Regions from separate parts of the Ruegeria sp. BK1 genome, predicted to be linked through region 2. Evidence: riboswitches for the same ligand, from Rfam matches in the RefSeq annotation. Region 2 holds a riboswitch; each other region holds the start of a gene.

Region 1 (6,247 bases), on a different contig from region 2:
TCGTCGTAGCAGCCCATCGGCTCATCTATGCCGAAGGTCCGCATGAACCCAACAACAGCAGAAGCCATACAATGGCGCGCGTTGGGGTCGATGTTGTTGGAGCGGAAGCCCGCTTTCATCAGCTTGGCGGCGGCATAGCCTTCCCAGACCGTCCACTGACCCGAGCCGAACATGCCCACGCTGGTCGGGCCTTTCTTGGCCAGCGCCTCTTTCCACTTAGCGGCCATGACATCAAAGGCTTCGTCCCAGCTGACCGGTTCGAACTCGCCATTCTTGTCGTATTCGCCATTGGTCTTGCGCAGCAACGGAGTGGTCAGGCGGTCTTTGCCATACATGATCTTGGACAGGAAATAGCCCTTGATACAGTTCAGGCCGCGGTTCACCGGCGCGTCCGGGTCGCCCTGAGTGGCCACAACGCGACCTTCCTTGGTGCCAACCAGAACGGAACAGCCCGTTCCGCAGAACCGGCACGCGGCCTTGTCCCAGCGGATATCCGGCGTCGCCGCCTGAGCGTCGGCCGTGCCTGTGGCCAGCGGAATACCGGCGGCCGAGGCCGTGGCTGTGGCCGCAGTGGCCTTGAGGAATGTCCGGCGTGATTCAGAATGTGTCATAGCGTGAGCCTCCGGCTGGTGGTTTGGCTTAGGGCATCGGGACGCGGGCGGGTCTCTGCAAGGTCCTCGAAATGGTGATAGGTCAACGTCAGAGACACGACCCCGGGGATCTGGTGCAGATCCATGATGGTCTCGGACGCAAGGCGTTCAGGGGTATCTTCGACCACGACGACGAAACGGCCGTCTTCGGTCTGGGCGTGGATTTCCACACCCGGTGTATCGCTCATGGATTGCGCCGCAGCCGTAGCGTAGTCGGGCGCGACATGGGCAAGGCAACCGCAGATGTTCATTGCACAGCTTCCATTTTGGGTTGAGGGGTGTGGTCCAGCGAGATGGCATCCGCCGGGCAAACGGTAGGGCAGAGCCCGCAGCCGGTGCAGGCCGCCACATCCAGTGTCGGTTTGGCCCGACCACCGGTTTGCAGCGAGAACCGGATCGCGCTTTCTTCGCAATTGTCCTGACAGAGGCGGCAACTGACGCCATTCATCGACAGGCAGGAGTCCAGCTTTAGCGCGGCACGCCAGGGCCAGTTGGACACAAGGTCGATGTCCAAAGCAGGGGTTGGGCAGGCATTGGCGCAGTCACCGCAAAAAGTGCAGGGATTGTCTGAGGGTTGAAAAACAGGAAAGCCGTCCGCAGCGATTGCAATCACGTCCTCAGGACAAGCCGAGGCGCAATCGCCGCATTTCGTGCAGTGCTTCAGAAAGTCAGGCCCGACCGATCCCGGAGGTCTGGCTGTCACACCGTCCTCATCGTGAAATCTCGCGCTCAGGAAGGCGCGCCGGGTAGTCACTTGGCCCATTCTCAAAGACCTGGCTTTGCTAGATTCTGTTCGTCGCTATTCCCGATTAACGGCTTCGTTCAGCGCCGGATTTGATATTGATCAATTTCTTGGCAGTTTTTGCATGGAACTTAAAAAAATATGCATGCAAAAAATCTGTTTTGTCAAATTGTTGCAGGTGCGCTGACAGCTCGGCAAGCGTCGGGACTGACAAAGACAAGCCAATTTATCTTTTGGGCTTCGCCGTTCTGAGCAGCAGAATGAAAACGAAAATCGACCCCAGTGAGGTCGTCACAATTCCGACCGGCAGTTCTTGCGGGGCAAGCATCAGGCGGCTGAGGATATCGGACCCGGTCAACAGCACCGCGCCAACCACGGCTGCCGTCGGGACAAGGTGATTGTGCAAAGGACCAGCGATGCCGCGCGCAATATGTGGAACCATCAGGCCAACAAAGCCGATCACTCCGGCGACCGACACAAAAACGGCGGTCGCGAGCGCTGCAACAAAGAACATTTTGAACCGTAGCGACTGAACCGGAACGCCCAGTGTTGTTGCCGTGACATCTCCGGTCAGCAGCGCATCCAGCCAGCGGCTACGATAGAGGGCATAGGCCAGAATAAGCGCCAGCCCGGCGCAGACCAGCGGGAAGGTTTCCCATCGCGCCAGACCCAAACCGCCAAGCATCCAGAAGATGACGGAATGGGCAGCACGGTTGTCGCCTGCGAAAATCAGGTAATTGGTTAGGGCTGAGAACAGGAAGGACACCGCAAGCCCGGCTAGAATCAATTTTTCAGGCGCGCTCGTCCGCAATCCGTGTACCAAAGCCAGCACGATGCCAGAGGCCACCAGCCCTCCGCAAAACGCCGCCAGCGGCAAGGTCCAAAACCCCAGAATGTCCCCGGTTACGGTGATGACGAACACAGCACCCGCTGCAGCGCCCGAAGACAGCCCGAACAGAAACGGGTCGGCCAGATCGTTCCGAGTGGTTGTCTGCAAGACAACGCCGACAATCCCCAAACCAGCGCCGATCACGGCCGCAAACAGCGCGCGGGGCAGGCGCAGGTCAAAGACGATACGGTGCAGGGGCGACACGTCTCCATCCACAAGGCCTGTGCCCAGCAATATGGCCTTGAATGTATCGGACAGAGGGATGGATGTGGTTCCGTAGATTGTTGAAACCAGAAGAAGGGCGGCCAGAATGACCGCCCCCACCAAAAGTGTCAGCCCCAGACGGCCCAAATTAGTTCAGGCCCTTATGCATGGCCTGTGCCATTTTCGAGATCGCCTGAATGTTCGCGGGTCCCGGCGTTAGTTCTTCGTACCGCAGACCGATCCAGCGCTCGTTTTTGACCGCATCGGTTTGCGACATCACCGGGTGCTCTTGCAGGAATTTGAACGTATCCGCCGCGCCATTTCCGGTTTGATAGTCCAACAGCACCAGGAACTCGGGGTTCGCGGCGGCGACGGCCTCCCAAGAGCTACGGCCCCAGCTTGTATCCATGTCATGGGTCACGTTCTGACCGCCCGCAGCGGCAATCATCGCATCAGGGATGGCGTATTTTCCGGCGGTGAAGGGCGCATCAGCGGGCCCGTCCAGCAGGAACACGCGCGGTTTCGGCAGATCGGCGGTTTTCGCCTCAATCGCGGCCAGCTCGTCTTTCCAGCTTGAAACCAACGCTTCGGCCTTGTCTTCAACATGCATGACCTTGCCCAGACGCAGGACATCGTCAAACAGCAGGTCCATGCTGGCCTTTGGGCGGTCCTTATGCAGGTGAACGCAGCTTTCCGACAGGATCATAGTCTTGATCCCGAAGGGCGCCAGCGTTTCCGGTGTCACATCACCGCCGGGCCGCATTCCGTAGTACCAACCGGCAAAGAACAGGTCGGGTTCAACGGCCACCAGGTTCTCGACCGTCGGATATTTCGGGGCCAGTTCCGGGATATCGCCGCGCAGCGAGTCGAACTCGGGGCTGGTTTTGTACCAGCCGGTAATCCCGGTCAGGCCGACGATCTTGTCTTGTAGACCCAGTGCAAAGGCCATGTCGGTCATGTTCATGTCATGCACGACCAGACGCTCGGGCTGGGTTTCAAACACCAGCGGTTCGCCGCAATTGTTGACGGTAACTTCATGCGCGGCGGCACCGCCCGCCATGGCTGTAACCAGCGCCACGGACAAGATGTGTTTCATTCGGAAATGCTCCTAACTGGATTGGAAACTGAGGTTTTTCGGATGTCCAGCGCCGGGATCAAGCGGCCCTCGTGCTGGAAAAACAGGTAATCGACACCGAACGTGTCACGCACGCGGTCGGTGGTCAGCACGTCGGCCACAGGTCCGAACCCGGTAAGACGGGTGGATTTCATCAGCGCGACATGCGTCGCAAATTCCGGGATCATGACCAGATCGTGGACGATCATCACCACTGTGATCCCCAGCCCGGCCACCAGTGACAACATCCGCCCCTTGGCGTCCGGGTCCAGATGGTTGGTGGGCTCGTCCAGAAACAGCAGTGCCGGGTTTTGTGCCAATGCCCGCGCGATATGGGCGCGCTGCCGTTCCCCGCCCGACAGAACCGCCATGCGCTTGTCGGCCAGATCGTTCAGGCTGGTCAGGTCCAAAATTCGCGCAAGATCGGCGGCATGGGCCTCGGCCGAGCGGTCGGACCGGATCGGGATCTGTCCCAGCGCTACATACTCGCGCAAGGAGAGCCGCCCGTCGGGATATTCCTGCTGGCTGACAACAGCGATCATCCGCGCACGCTCGGTCGCCGACATGCTGCGCAAATTTCGCCCCTTGAACAATACATTGCCGTCCGAAGGATGCTCGGACCCGCATAGAAGGTTCATCAGCGTTGTCTTGCCCGCGCCGTTGGGCCCGGCGATGGCCAGAACCGCGCCTTCGTGAAGCGCAAAGGTGATGTCCTGAAGCAGAACTTCGCCGTGATAGGCGTGATAACCGACGCCGTTGACCTGAAGGAACGCATGTTCGGTCATGTGGCCTCCGTCGCCAAGGGCGGCATCCGCGACAAGGTCTTGTGCAACAGCGCCTCGGGGCGATCCGTTGCCTTGGTCCAACCTGTGGAACTGTTTTGGTATTGCCGCGCGAAAGCGGCCAAAGCGTCGATATCGGCCGAGGTTTGAATTTCGCCAAACAGATATTGTGCCTTCGCACCCGCCTGAAATCCAACGGTCAGTGGGTGATCGCAGCCGGCCATACACTCGATCATCCGTGTGCCGTAGCCCTCGGGCAGGCGCTCGCGCAGGGCCTCGGCAATCGATAGCGCCGCCTCTGCCCCTTGGCAGGTCGTGCAGATCAGCACCACATGATCCGTCATGCTCCGCCCCACCTGCATGCCAGACGGGCAGGGAGAGGAACGGTTCTGATGACATCGGGTCGATGTGACATTGAGCCTCTTTCCAGGACACCCCGCCCCGGTTTGGTTGCGTTTGAGATGGCAGGTCTCCTGACTCGCGGGTCTGTGCTTGGCCACCCTTCCCGACCTGATCCGGCCAGTGGGATATTGGCGTCGCTCACCGCCTACAGTTGCGGGGGCAGTTACGGATTTGGTCTGCACCTTACCGTATTCCCTTTTCATCCCGCGCGTGCAGCATCGGGAACCATCGTAGCGTCACTGCCTCAGATCAGAGCATGGGTCAATATGGATTCCGCAACGTTCCGGTGAAGACAGCGCAAAGGATATTGCTGCTCAGTGGGCAATCAGTTATGCTGCGACGCAGCAAAATTTGAAAGCCGAGGCTACGTTTTGCGGGCTCAAGGGTGCTGGACGTACTATTGTGACCCCGAACTGACCTGCATCAATTAAACCCGCGACCCAAGTCGGTAAGACGTCCGAAAAACCAAAGTTGGCACGCTATGAAAATCCAGGAAAATAAAACCTTCGAGCAGCTCAAGGTTGGCGACGCGGCACAACTGACCCGCTTGTGCACGGTTGACGACCTTTATGCTTTTGCCTCGGCCTCGGGCGATCACAATCCGCTGCATCTGGCAACCTATGACGGGGATGGCGACGGCCTTGCCGAAGCCGTCGCACCCGCGCTGTGGCCCGCCGGTCTGGTCGCAGCCGTGCTGGGAAACTACATGCCCGGCGCCGGAACGCAGACTCGCCGCGCGGATTTGGCCTTCCACCTCCCGGTGCTTGCGGGTGAAGAACTGACTGCCTTTGTCGCTGTTGAGGAAAAGCGCGACGATGGTGATCTGCTCTGCTCAGCCGAAGTGCGACGGGTCGTTGACAATGCACTGGTTCTCAGCGGCACCGTTCAGGTCACACCGCCTTCGACGCATATGGAGTTCGACTCGGTCGAGGTCCCTGGCCTGATCGTGCAGCGGCACCGCCATTTCGACGCGCTGTTGGAAAAAGCGCGCCCACTAGAGCCGATGCCAACCGCCATTGTTGCGCCAGAAGAGCCCAACTCTCTGAGCGGCGCGTTGCTGGGGCATGCCAATCATATTATTTCGCCGATCCTCGTCGGGAACCCCGATAAAATCGCCGCTGCTGCCGCTGAGCTGGGGGCCGACTTGTCTGGCATCGAAATTGTCGAGGCCCGCAGCCACGGCATCGCCGCGCACCGTGCCGTGGATCTTGTAGTCGACGGACGCGCGCAGACCCTGATGAAGGGGTATCTGCATACCGATGAGTTGCTGCACGCGGTTTTGCGTCGTGAAAAAGGGCTGCGCACAGGGCGGCGACTGTCACATGTGTTCGTAATGGATGTTCCGGGCATGTCGCGCCCGATCATGGTGACGGATGCGGCGGTGAATATTGCGCCTGATTTGGAAACCAAGGCGGATATCGTGCAAAACGCGATTCACCTGGCACATTCTTTGGGAATCGAACA
Region 2 (6,247 bases):
TCGATGCGGGTGATCGCCTCGGCGGAGCAGGTGGCCTGATCCAGACCCAGATCGCTTTCCAGCCCGATGGCCTGAGCCTCATTCCGGATATCCTCTTGCAAACGGTCGCGGCGCTTGGGGTCCAGACCATCGGCGTTCGAGAATTCGTCCAGTAGGGACTCCAGCCGTACCATCCGATCCGGTGTACCGCTTTCTTTCAAAGCGGGAGGGATGTGGCCCAGCGTGACCGCGCCGATCCGGCGCTTGGCTTGCGCCGCCTCGCCGGGGTCATTGACGATGAAGGGGTAGATCACTGGCAGGTCGCGGATCAGCGCCTCGGGCCAGCAATCGGCTGATAGCGCCACGGATTTGCCGGGCAGCCATTCCAACGTGCCATGGGCTCCGATGTGGATCAGCGCATCGGCATTCAAGCTTTTACGCAGCCAAAGGTAAAAGGCGACATAGCTGTGGCGCGGGGTGCGCGACAGGTCATGATAGTCGTCATCGCGTAGCTCGGGCGTGCCGCGTTCAGGTTGCAACGCGACCAGAGCCTTGCCCCGACGCAGGGCGGTGAAGTGAAAGGCACTATCGGTGTAAGCGGGGTCATCCTCGGGAGCGCCCCAAACCGTATGCAAGTCGGTGCGCAGCTGTTCGGGCAGGTCCGCAAGCGCGGCCTGATACTCGGCCAGCGGCCATGCGATCCGGGCGTTCAGCAGCGTATCAGCGATTGGTTTGGCAGGGGCGGTATCATAGCCCCCGGCTTGCAGGTCGGACAGCATCGCCTCAGCCGAGGCCAGCGCGTCGAGGCCCACCGCATGGGCCATCTGCCAGTCTTTGCCGGGATAGGTGGACAGAACCAGCGCGGGCACCTGATCGGATTTGGGTTTGCCTTGCAAGTTCAGCCAGCCGGTCACACGGTCAAGGATGGCCTCGATCCGTTCCTCCTCGGCCCGGTGGGCAAAGCGGGAATATTCCAGATGCGGGTCGCGTTTGCCCGGTTCCTTGAACGAGGCGATGCCCGCTGAAATCCGCCCGTCCACCTCGGGCAGCACCACATGCATGGCGAGGTCGGCGGGGGAGAGGCCGCGTTCCGCCTCGGCCCACGCCTTGCGGCGCGAAGTGGCCAGTGCGACCTGGAAGACGGGCACATTTGCAGCGTCCAAAGGCGAGGTACCCGACGCGCCTTTGCCCGAGAAGGACGTGGCGTTGATGATCGCGGACGGGGCCAGCGATACGATGGTGTCGCGCAGCCAGTCGGCGGCGGATGGCGCTTTCAGGGAAGGGGCGAACAGGCCCACGGCCTGAAAGCCGCGCGCGCGCAGGCTACGGATCAGGGCGGCCACGGGGGCTGTGTCGGCCGAGGTCAGGTAAGCGCGGTAGAAACTGACCACGACGCGTTTTGAGTCACCGGAAAACGCCTGTTCCGCCGGAATCACTCCGCGATCGGGGCACCATGCGCCGCAGTCGGGCAGGGATTTAGCCCCCATCACCGGACCCGCATAGAGCCCCGCTGCCAGTGCCATCTGTGCCAAAGCGGCTTGTGCTGCAACCTCGCCGCCGGTGTCACAAAGATGCGCTAAGCGGCGCAGGGTGGAGACGGGCAGGGTGGAATACTCATCCAGTCGCGTATCCTCGCGCCCGTCGGCGGGCAGCACGGCCACAGCAATCCCTTTGGTCTGCGCAAGCGATAGAACCTGCTGCAGTCCGTAGGACCAATAGGGCACTCCGCCGATCAGACGGATCAGGATGCCTTTAGCGTCCTCCAACGTCTGTTCCACATAGGTGTCAACGGACAGAGGGTGTTTCAGCGCCGTCAGATTGGCCAGTCGCAGGGTCGGCATCCGACCGTCAGGCCCGCCACCGCGATGCCAGCCTGCCGCGAAAGCACCAAGGTCGCTGTCCGAGAACGACAGCACCACCAAATCCGCCGGGCTCTGGCCCAGATCGGTTGGGGTTTCGGATTCCTCTAACCCGTGGCTTTCGCGGAAGACGACGTGCATGGTTTACTCGGCAGCCTCGGTGACGCCCACGAGGATGTCGCGGATTTCAGCCTCTTTGATGTCGTCATGCTCGGCAATCACCACCAGACGCGAACGGCGCTCTTCGCCGGGCTGCCACGGACGGTCGTACTGATGACGCACGCGCGCGCCCACAGCCTGAACTAGAAGGCGCATTGGCTTGCCCTTAACAGCGGCATAGCCCTTGACGCGCAGGATGTTCAGTTCTTTGGCAAGACGTTCGATTTTCGCGACCAGATCGGCCGGGTCGGTCTGTTCCGGCAGCTCGACGATGATGCTTTCGAAATCGTCATGTTCATGATCGTGATGACCGTCATGATGCGAAGGCCGCGCCTCCATGTCATCCTCGGCGGCAGCCTCAAGACCCAGCACGACGCGCACGTCCACCACACCTTCGGCCACTTCGACCACGGGCAGAGGACGCGGGGCCTCGGCGGCGATAATCTCTTTGGCTTTGGCGACACCTTCGGGGCCGGCCAGATCAGGCTTGGTCAGAAGGATGATATCGGCGCAGGAGATCTGATCTTCGAACACTTCGGACAGAGGGGTTTCATGGTCGATGGAATCGTCGGCCATGCGCTGGGCATCCACTGCCTCGACATTCGGCGCGAACCGACCAGCGGCCACCGCCTCGGCATCGGCCAGCGCGATCACGCCATCCACGGTAATTTTCGAGCGGATATCGGGCCAGTCGAACGCTTTCAGAAGCGGTTTCGGCAGCGCAAGGCCCGAGGTTTCGATCAGGATATGCTCGGGGCGCGGCTCCAGCGCCATCAGCGCCTCGATCGTGGGGATGAAATCATCGGCCACGGTGCAGCAAATGCAGCCATTGGCCAGTTCCATGATGTTTTCCGCCGGGCAATCGGGAATGGCGCAGGACTTCAGGATATCGCCATCCACGCCGACGTCGCCGAATTCATTAACCACAACGGCCAGACGCTTGCCCTGCGGGTTCTGCATCAGGTGCCGCACCAGCGTGGTTTTACCCGAGCCCAGAAAGCCGGTGATCACAGTAACGGGGAGTTTTTCGAGGGTGGACATGTCAGGCTCCAATCGGGGGAATGCGCGAGGCGCAGTTTTTGCGGAAATGTTCGGGGCGCTCGCGCCATTTGACCAAGCCGTCTTCGGTGGCCAGATACTTGGTCGCGCCGTCGACGATCACGTCGACATGATCGACCTCGTTCAGGTTCTCATAAACAAAGGTCCAGCGCTCGGGTCCGCCGCGCAGAACGATGGAACAGCCCTGATCGCAATTCGAAAGGCACTCGACGGCTCTCAGCGTTACGCCTTCGGGCAGATCGGCCTGTTCCAGCGCCTTGTGCAACAACGTGCCGGGGCGGTCTGCGTCATCTTCAACAGGTAGGCCGCGGCGGCAGGTGGTGCAAACCAGCAGCTCGACCGGAGCGGTCTCGGTCATGTCTCTCATCCCCCCAAATCCTCATCGTGGGGGACGGGGTTTCAAGCGGGTCGCATTTGACCCGACACCGGAACACCCCGTCCGGTTTCAATCGCGGGTGCTGGCAGGTCTCCCGGCTTGCGGATGTCAGGGCAATTGCCCTGTCGGATGTCCCGCCTTCCCGGCCTGTTTGGCCAGTGGCTTGGGCACCCTCTCCGGTCACGGTCGCGGGGGCGGCTGCGTTTGGCGGATGATCCGTTGACGCATTCCCTTTTCATCCTCGTGCAGAGGACACCAACGGATCGGACATGCGGCACCGGGCCGGGGCTTGTCAAGCGAGTCGCAAGCATCTGTGAAGCAACGGTGGAAAAGCGACCTGTAAGCGTCGCTGGGCGGCATGACGAAGCCCGCAACCCCGTGCTGCCATGACCGAAACGGCGCAAACAGGGAGACGTGTCGCATGAGAGTGGGCTTTATCGGACTGGGCAATGTGGGCGGCAAACTGTCCGGGTCTTTGCTGCGCAACGGGATCGACCTGACGGTGCACGATCTGAACCCTGATCTGGTCGCGGGCTTCGTGGCGCAGGGGGCCAAGGCCGCCGAAAGCCCGGCCCAGCTGATGCGCGATTGCGACGCGGTGATCACCTGTCTGCCATCGCCTGCTGCCTCGGACGCCGTGATGCAGGAGATGCTGCCCGAGGTCGGCCCCGGCAAGATCTGGATGGAGATGTCCACCACCGACGAGGCCGAGGTCAAGCGGCTGGGTGCGCAGGTCATCGAACGCGGAGGGGCGGCAGTAGACTGCCCCGTCTCGGGCGGGTGCCATAGGGCGGCGACGGGCAATATCTCGATCTTCGCGGGCTGCGACCGCGCGACGTTCGAACGTATCCTACCCTTTCTGACCACGATGGGCCGCCGCGTGCTGCACACGGGCGAGTTGGGCTCGGCCTCGGTGCTTAAGGTGCTGACCAACTACCTGGCGACGGCAAACCTGATTACCTGCGCCGAAGCGCTCGTGACCGCCAAGGCCGCCGGGATGGACCTGAACACGACTTATGAGGCGATCAAGATTTCATCAGGTACTTCCTTTGTGCATGAGACCGAAAGCCAGGTGATCCTGAACGGATCACGCGACATTGCCTTTACGATGGACCTTGTGAAAAAGGATATCGGGCTGTTTCAGGACGTCGCTGACCGCGCCGGTGTACCGCTGGAGATCAACCCGGTCATGATCCAGATTTTCGAGGACGGAATTGCCCGCTATGGCGAGCGTGAATTGTCTCCCAACATCATCCGACGTCTGGAGGATGCAACCGGTCTAGACATCACAGCCTCCGGTTTTCCGCCCGAGATGGAGGACGACGAACCGGAAGAGCCCGGATACGAGGTCATCCCTCAGGGGCGTGGGGCCGAATGACGCAAGCCGCGCGTCAGTGGAATAGTCTGTTTTGTAGAGAGAGTGGAGGCGAGTACCGGAATCGAACCGGTGTACACGGATTTGCAATCCGCTGCGTCACCACTCCGCCAACTCGCCTTTTCAAGTAAAATCAAATACTTGCTGTGGTGTGACAGGCGTTTTAACAGCTTTCTTCTGGGGCGTCCAGAGGGTTGCGGCGAAAATTCAGCAAGCGCAGGCGTGCCGTATCGGAAACAGGTTCACTTTCTTGTTCTGCAACAAAAGTTTCGATGCCTGAGCCGTTGCCGGTTTTATCCGGATATGGCACAAGCCCAGCATCCAAGGGAATAGAACGAGCGATCCAATGACAGATTTCGCAGCCCGGCGCCGCACTATGGTCGATACGCAAATCCGGCCTTCTGATGTCACGAAATTTCCGATTATCGATGCGATGCTTAGCGTCAGGCGTGAAAATTTCGTGCCCGATGCGCAGCGCGAGGCAGCATATGTTGAAGGGCTGCTTGATCTGGGGAACGGTCGCTGCCTGCTGGAGCCTCGGACGCTTGCCAAAATGTTGGATGCGCTGAATATTTCCAATGATGAGGTCGTACTCGATATCGCGCCGGCGATGGGGTATTCTACTGCTGTTGCTGCAAAGATGGCGCAGCTTGTGGTTGCGGTGGAAGAGGATGAAGAACTCGCCACCGAGGCCCAAACCGTTTTGATGGAAGCAGACGCAGATAACGCAATCGTGCATGTCGGGCCTTTGGAGCAGGGTGCAACCGAACATGGCCCCTACGATGTCATCCTGATTCAGGGCGGGGTCGAGCATGTGCCTGACGCGTTGCTCGCGCAGCTCAAGGATCATGGCCGGATCGCATGCCTTTTCATGGATGGTGAATTGGGAACTGTTCGGATCGGCCACAAATCCGGCGAACGCGTGACTTGGCGCCACGCGTTTAATGCCAATGCCCCGGTTTTGCGCGCTTTTTCCACGGATCGTGTATTTTCGCTATAATTCCGGGACAGATTGTCCTGCCGCCTTGATTAGTTGAACATAAACGCGCAAACTGTCCGCAGGGCTGCGTAATTTTGGTTTGAGAGGATTTCGTGATGAGTTCTACGGCGGGAGGAAAACTGGTCAAGGCGTTGGCGCTGACGGCTGGTATCGCGCTTAGTGTTGTGCCAGGTCGGGGCGCATGGGCAGACAATCTGACAGACGCGTTCATTGGTGCTTATAACACCAGCGGGCTGTTGGAACAAAACCGGGCCTTGCTGCGTGCTGCCGACGAAGATGTGGCGATCGCATTGGCCGCGCTGCGTCCGATCATCAACTTTGCCGCTCAGGTCAGCCAGGATTATACCCGCTCGACCATTGACGATGTGACGGTCCGAAATGAACCTTCTACGTTCTTTGCTGGTCTGACGCTTAGTCAGCTGATCTACGATGGTGGCTTT
Region 3 (6,247 bases), 1.7 Mb from region 2:
GAAATCCAAGGGCACGCGCACGAGCTTGCAATCGGCATATTCTCGGTCCTGCCACCCCAGACCGCAAAATGGGAGGCGCACAAGCTGGCAGGTGCAGTTCAGATCGGCGACATCCTTGACTGTGCGCGCCGCAAAGTCGCTGAACTGCACGAACTGGGCTGCGATATCGTTGTGGCGCTGGCGCATACGGGGTTCGGTCCGGCGCAAGACACGCCCGGCATGGAAAACGCGTTGGTACCGTTGGCCGCCATCGACGGGATCGACGCCATTGCGGGCGGGCATTCCCATATGGTTTTTCCCAGCCCTGAACAAGAATACAGCGGCTATATCGACGTTGATCGCGGGCTGGTGCACAGCACCCCCGTCGTGATGCCCGGTGCGGCGGGGTCATATCTGGGCGTCATCGACCTGACCCTCGGCACATCACTGGACGACCGATGGCAGGTATTTCATGGACACGCGCAGGTGCGTTCGGTTTCGACAGAGGCGTCAGATGAAGACGCCGCACTGACGCAGCTACTTGCCACCGGCCACGCCGAGACGCGGCGGCGGGTGGCCGAACCTGTGGGACAGGTACAGCAGCACATGCACAGCTATTTCAGCTTTTGCGGCTATGACCGGGGCTTGGCTTTCGTGGCCGCCGCTCAAACCCTCGCGTTGCGACCTTTTCTAAAGGATACGGACTATCGGGACTGCCCAATCCTGTCTGCCGTGTCCCCGTCGAAATTCGGCGGGCGTGCCGGGCCTCGGTTCTTTACCGACGTCCCGGCCGGGGAAATCTGCCTGCGCCATGTGACGGACTTGAACGTCTTTCCCGATGAGATGATGGCCGTCGCGGTCACCGGTTCGCAAATCGAAGACTGGCTGGAAATGTCCGCAGGCGTCTTTAACAGGATGATCCCCGGCCAACGATGCGATCTGCTGGCCTCGGACCGCGCGGGGCATAATTTTGACGTCCTGCATGGGCTGACATACCGGATCGACCTTAGCCAGCCCGCTCGGTTTGGCGCAGATGGGGCACTTTTGCACCCATCGGCCCGCCGCGTCCGCGAGATTCGTTTCGAAGGCCAACCCTTGGATGCAGAGCAGACTTTTGTGGTGGCGTTGAATAATTACCGCGCAAATGGCGGTGGGCACTTCCCCTTTGCCGGGCGGGCGACGCGCGTTCCGCTGCCGATTCTGCCTCTACAAGATCTGGTCAAAAACTACGTGACTGCCGGGCCTCATTCCGGCACCGTGTTCGAGCGTCCGTTCCGTCTGTCCCCCGTGGCCGGGGCGGTGGCGGTTCTGCGTACTGGCCACAAGGCCCGGAACCATCTGGACGACATCTCAGAATTTGCACCAAACATCGCCGGAGAGGACGAGGCCGGTTTTCTGATGATCCATTTGACGCTCTGACGGGTTGTCATTTGCCGCGCACTTGCCTATATCGCGTGCTGAGAGGTTGGCGCGGGCGAGCGCCTCGCCAACCTGGTCAGGTCCGGAAGGAAGCAGCCACAACGAGCCCCGCTTGGGTCGATGTCCAACCTCTCACTTATCTACCACATGATCCTGGGCAATAAGCTGCGGCCAGACCGCTGCGTTGCGACGGGCGAACACGCCGATATGCCCGATCTCTTTCACCCCAAAATCTGACAGTGACAACAACCTACGCCGCGCATTCGGGCCATAAAGCTCGGCCAGGCGCCACACCGCTTTGGGCGGCACCACCTGATCGTCGTCGAATGCGATCAGATCGACCGGCACTCCCTGCCCGGCCCAGTGCGCCTCGGGCAGGGTCTTGCCCAAATCGGGCAGGTAGTTCGTCGGTGCCGTGCACCATTTACGCCACTGCCAGTAGACCCGCGCGGGCAGGTCAGCCCCAAAACCCAAAGCCCTGCCCGGCAAATACCCCGCCGCTTTGACAACCAGCGGCGCATGGCCATACCAGAACAACCCCGCCAGCGCCTTGTACGGCCACGGGTGATCAGACAGAGTGACAAGCCCGGAGCAAACACAGATCATGCGGTCAATCTGCGCGATATCCGGCTGAACCGGGCCCAGCATTCCACCAACGGAATGGCCGATGCTCCATTGTTCCGCGTCCGGGAAGCGTCTGCGCATTTCCGCGCGGGCGGCGGGCATGTCGACCAGCGCCCAGTCCGCCATAGTTACCTGCGAGTCCTGCAATCGGCCGGTCAGCGAATGGCCGAAATCCCGATAGTCATAGGTCAGACAAGCCATACCCTGCTCGGCCGCCAGCCAATGGGCAAAATGCTGATAATAGTCGCGGGGCACGCCGGTCGCTGCATGGATCATCACAACTGTCTTGGGAGGCAGAGCAGGCAGATAGAGCCGCCCCGACAGCATCGCCGGACCGGACGGAAACTGGACATCTTCGGTCAAAACAGAATGCGTATTGTCCAACATCGCCCGCGCCTCATGTTCTAAACTGTTTAGTTCACCCGCGCAGTCGGCCCTGTTCCGTCATCAGAGTCAAGCCGTGGGGAAATTGACCCAACGTCGCGCCGGGATTCAATGGCGCTTGACTCGAAGCCCGCTCAACCGCTAGCGATGGCGTGATGGTTCTCGTCCCCGGTCACGGGGCGGGATGAAAAGGGAACACGGTGCGATCCTGCCCGGCATTGCCGGAACGGATCAAGGCCGAGACTGCCCCCGCAACTGTAAGCGGTGAGCAATGCCGAGATACCACTGGCCGAAAGGCTGGGAAGGTCGGCAAAGCCACGACCCGCAAGTCAGGAGACCTGCCATCGAACGAAAACCGAAACTCGGGCGGGGTGTCCGGGACAGGTCGTCAGCACGCTGTCACACCTGATCCATGCCCCTCGTCCAGCGCGCGGAGGGCGCATCATGATCTGGAAGACCAAGACCCACGAATTCACCGCGACGGTATGCCAAAAAACCGGCGCCCCCTGCCCGGCACTGGCCCGAATGGCACGCGCCCTGACGGATGCAATGGCCACGGCCCGTCCGGCAACAACCGATGCGTTCGAGATCGAAGGCAGCAGCGACTTGACCCATTGCGCCGAAGGGTGCTCGGCCCGGTTTCGCGCCCAACCCGATCAGATCCGGGTGTTCTGCGGTGTGGCCGCCGACACTCCGGCCGAGCGGCTGGATCGCTATGCGGATATGTTGTTCGGAGCAGATTTCACCGCCCACGCAGCCAGCCTTTTGCCGACACCGCCCTGCGCGATGATGGAAGTGGTTACCACGGCGCCCCAGCCAGCCGCGCCGACCGAACACCAGCTTTCAGCCTGAATTCAGCTGCCCGTCCGGGCCGCCGAAGTGGCCCAGACCATCTGCGCCTCGGTCTCGACGGCGCAGGGACGTACTGTCCGTAGCATCTGCAAAGCGGTATCTGCGGGCAGTCCGCTATCCGTCATCAACCGCAAAGCAACCATACCCGATCGCCCGCAGCCGCCCCGACAATGGACCAAAACGCCTCCGCCGCCGGACAGCAGCGCACGGGCCCGCTGGCTGACATTGGACCAAATGGCCTGTATCCGCGCATCCGGCGCACCAAAATCCTGGACCGGCAGGTGAGCCCATTCGACCCCGTGCCGCTCCAGATCGCCACCGAACGCCGCCGCTCCCAGGTTTTTCATCTCAGAGCTTGTGGTCATTGAAATCGCCAGATCCGGTCGCCAGTCCTGCACCGTCTTCAGATCGGCCGCATAGGCACCTCCCGCGCCGGGCAGCGGAGATATCCCCAGACGACCCGGCCCCAGTCGCAGGGAATAGATGGCGAAATTATTCATGGCACGTTCCGATCAATCTGCACCGATGATGTATCGCCTGCGTCCTTGCTTGCAAATCGAATTTCCTGCGCTGCTGCTGTGGACGTGGGCGGCAGGGGTCACTACGCTGCATCGGACTCCGAATCCGACAGAGCAGATATGACCGACACGCCCAGCCCCGCCTATCAGGTTCTTGCCCGCAAATACCGCCCGGAAACCTTCGCCGATCTAGTCGGTCAGGACGCCATGGTACGCACGCTGAAAAACGCGTTCGAGGCGGATCGAATTGCGCAAGCCTTTATCATGACCGGCATTCGCGGCACCGGCAAAACCACCACGGCCCGTATCATCGCCAAGGGTATGAACTGCATCGGCCCCGATGGCGAGGGCAAGCCGACCACCGAACCCTGCGGCCAGTGCGAACATTGTGTGGCCATTATGGAGGGCCGCCATGTGGACGTGATGGAGATGGACGCCGCCAGCCGCACCGGCGTCAATGATATTCGCGAGATCATCGACAGCGTCCGCTACCGCGCGGCCTCGGCCCGCTACAAGATCTACATCATCGACGAGGTCCATATGCTGTCGACCAGCGCCTTCAACGCGCTGCTCAAGACGCTAGAGGAACCACCCGAGCATGTGAAATTCATCTTTGCTACCACCGAGATTCGCAAAGTACCCGTGACGGTTCTGTCGCGTTGCCAGCGGTTCGACCTGCGCCGGATCGAACCCGAAGACATGATCGGCTTGCTGCGCCGCATTGCCGAGGCCGAAGGTGCGCAAATCGCCGAGGACGCGATGGCGTTGATCACCCGCGCGGCTGAAGGCTCGGCGCGGGATGCGACCTCTCTGCTGGATCAGGCGATTTCACACGGTGCCGGGGAAACCAGCGCCGATCAGGTGCGTGCGATGCTGGGTTTAGCCGACCGTGGCCGAGTGCTGGACCTGATGGACATGATCCTGCGCGGCGACGCCGCCGGGGCGCTTACTGAGCTTGGCGCGCAATATGCCGAAGGCGCCGACCCGCTGGCCGTGCTACGCGATCTGGCCGAGATCACCCATTGGGTCTCGGTCGTGAAAATCACGCCGGATGCCGCCGAAGACCCGACCGTGTCCCCCGACGAACGCGCGCGCGGTCAGCAAATGGCAGAGGCCCTGCCGATGCGCGTCCTGACCCGTATGTGGCAGATGTTATTGAAGACTCTGGAAGAGGTCTCAGCCGCCCCCAACGCCATGATGGCCGCCGAGATGGCCGTGATCCGCCTGACCCATGTTGCCGACCTGCCCAGCCCGGAAGAGTTGATCAAACGTTTGCAAGACACCCCGCCTCCGTCACCCAATGACGGACCCGGCGGCAGAATGAGCGCCCCACCGCACGCCGTGCAGGCCCCCGTGGCCTCTGCCTATGCGCCACACGTACGCGGCGGAGCAGGTGCACCGACGGCGGCACTGGCGCAGGATGTGCAGACGGCTCTGGCCCGCTACCCGACCTTCGAACATGTGGTCGAACTGATCCGCACCAACCGGGATGTGAAACTGCTGGTCGAGGTCGAAAACGGTGTCCGGCTGGTTTCGTACCAACCCGGACGGATTGAATTCACACCGACGGACTCGGCCCCAGCCGACCTGGCCGCTCGCATGGGTACCGCACTGCAACGCTGGACCGGCAATCGGTGGGCGGTGACGATTGTCGCCAACGGTAAGGCAGCAACCATCGCCGAAATCCGCGACGCCGCCGATCTGGCGTTGAAAGCCGAGGCGGAACAGCACCCGCTGGTGCAGGCGGTGCTGGCTCAATTCCCCAAAGCCAAGATCAAACGCATCGAAACCCCCGAAGAACGCGCCGCCAAGGTCGAAACCGAAGCCCTGCCCGAGGTCGAAGACGAATGGGACCCGTTCGAGGAGGACTAACCCTCCGGCGCCCGCCACGGGCCATCGGCTGACGCCGATACCCCTGAGCGACCTTGGGCCCGGCAGAGCGCGGGCGTTGCCCGCGCTCTGCCGGGCCCAACGGGAGGAGAGGTCTTGCAAAAGACCGCGACGACGGGCGGGAGGGCACTGCCCCCTTGTGCCGCACGGGCGCTATCCGTATCTAGGCGACAAACCGATTAGCAGGAGAAAACGTAATGCTCAAAGGACTCGGCGGTCTGGGCGATATGGCCAAGATGATGAAATCCGCGCAGGATCTGCAGACCAAGATGACCGACATGCAGGAAGAACTCAACAATCTGATGGTTGTCGGCGAATCCGGTGCAGGTCTGGTCAAAGCCACTGCCACCGCCAAGGGCGAACTCAAAGGTCTGGACATCGACCCCTCGATCTTCAACGGCGACGATAAGGAAGTCGTAGAAGACCTGATCCTCGCCGCCATCAAGGACGCACAGACCAAAGCCGCCGAACGCGCGCAGGCAGAGATGGCCAAGCTGACCGAAAGCATGGGTCTGCCCGCAGACATCAAGCTGCCGTTCTGATACACACTCCTGACGACCCAAAGGCCGGGCCCGCAAACT

The links. Region 2 has a riboswitch for cobalamin ahead of ACR3E7_RS08020 (DUF1636 family protein). Riboswitches for the same ligand answer to the same signal wherever they lie in the genome.
Region 1: linked by a shared signal. The riboswitch ahead of ACR3E7_RS22560 (DUF1636 family protein) and the one ahead of ACR3E7_RS08020 (DUF1636 family protein) in region 2 are both predicted to bind cobalamin.
Region 3: linked by a shared signal. The riboswitch ahead of ACR3E7_RS16385 (hypothetical protein) and the one ahead of ACR3E7_RS08020 (DUF1636 family protein) in region 2 are both predicted to bind cobalamin.

Annotation. Positions count from the first base shown of each region.
Region 1 is NZ_JBQFIS010000003.1:354,390-360,636, reverse strand. It holds gene napA (nitrate reductase catalytic subunit NapA) at 1-611, opposite strand, end outside; gene ACR3E7_RS22585 (chaperone NapD) at 608-901, opposite strand; gene ACR3E7_RS22580 (ferredoxin-type protein NapF) at 898-1,413, opposite strand; gene ACR3E7_RS22575 (FecCD family ABC transporter permease) at 1,619-2,632, opposite strand; gene ACR3E7_RS22570 (ABC transporter substrate-binding protein) at 2,634-3,581, opposite strand; gene ACR3E7_RS22565 (ABC transporter ATP-binding protein) at 3,578-4,384, opposite strand; gene ACR3E7_RS22560 (DUF1636 family protein) at 4,381-4,725, opposite strand; cobalamin riboswitch at 4,828-5,027, opposite strand; gene ACR3E7_RS22555 (bifunctional enoyl-CoA hydratase/phosphate acetyltransferase) at 5,265-6,247, shown strand, end outside.
Region 2 is NZ_JBQFIS010000001.1:1,603,741-1,609,987, reverse strand. It holds gene cobN (cobaltochelatase subunit CobN) at 1-1,979, opposite strand, end outside; gene cobW (cobalamin biosynthesis protein CobW) at 1,983-3,038, opposite strand; gene ACR3E7_RS08020 (DUF1636 family protein) at 3,040-3,414, opposite strand; cobalamin riboswitch at 3,500-3,707, opposite strand; gene ACR3E7_RS08015 (NAD(P)-dependent oxidoreductase) at 3,854-4,810, shown strand; tRNA gene ACR3E7_RS08010 (tRNA-Cys) at 4,854-4,927, opposite strand; gene ACR3E7_RS08005 (protein-L-isoaspartate O-methyltransferase family protein) at 5,154-5,807, shown strand; gene ACR3E7_RS08000 (TolC family outer membrane protein) at 5,903-6,247, shown strand, end outside.
Region 3 is NZ_JBQFIS010000001.1:3,298,603-3,304,849, reverse strand. It holds gene ACR3E7_RS16400 (bifunctional 2',3'-cyclic-nucleotide 2'-phosphodiesterase/3'-nucleotidase) at 1-1,398, shown strand, start outside; RNA gene ffs (signal recognition particle sRNA small type) at 1,438-1,536, shown strand; gene ACR3E7_RS16390 (alpha/beta hydrolase family protein) at 1,531-2,409, opposite strand; cobalamin riboswitch at 2,546-2,766, shown strand; gene ACR3E7_RS16385 (hypothetical protein) at 2,851-3,258, shown strand; gene ACR3E7_RS16380 (protein-tyrosine phosphatase family protein) at 3,261-3,758, opposite strand; gene ACR3E7_RS16375 (DNA polymerase III subunit gamma/tau) at 3,897-5,648, shown strand; gene ACR3E7_RS16370 (YbaB/EbfC family nucleoid-associated protein) at 5,864-6,208, shown strand.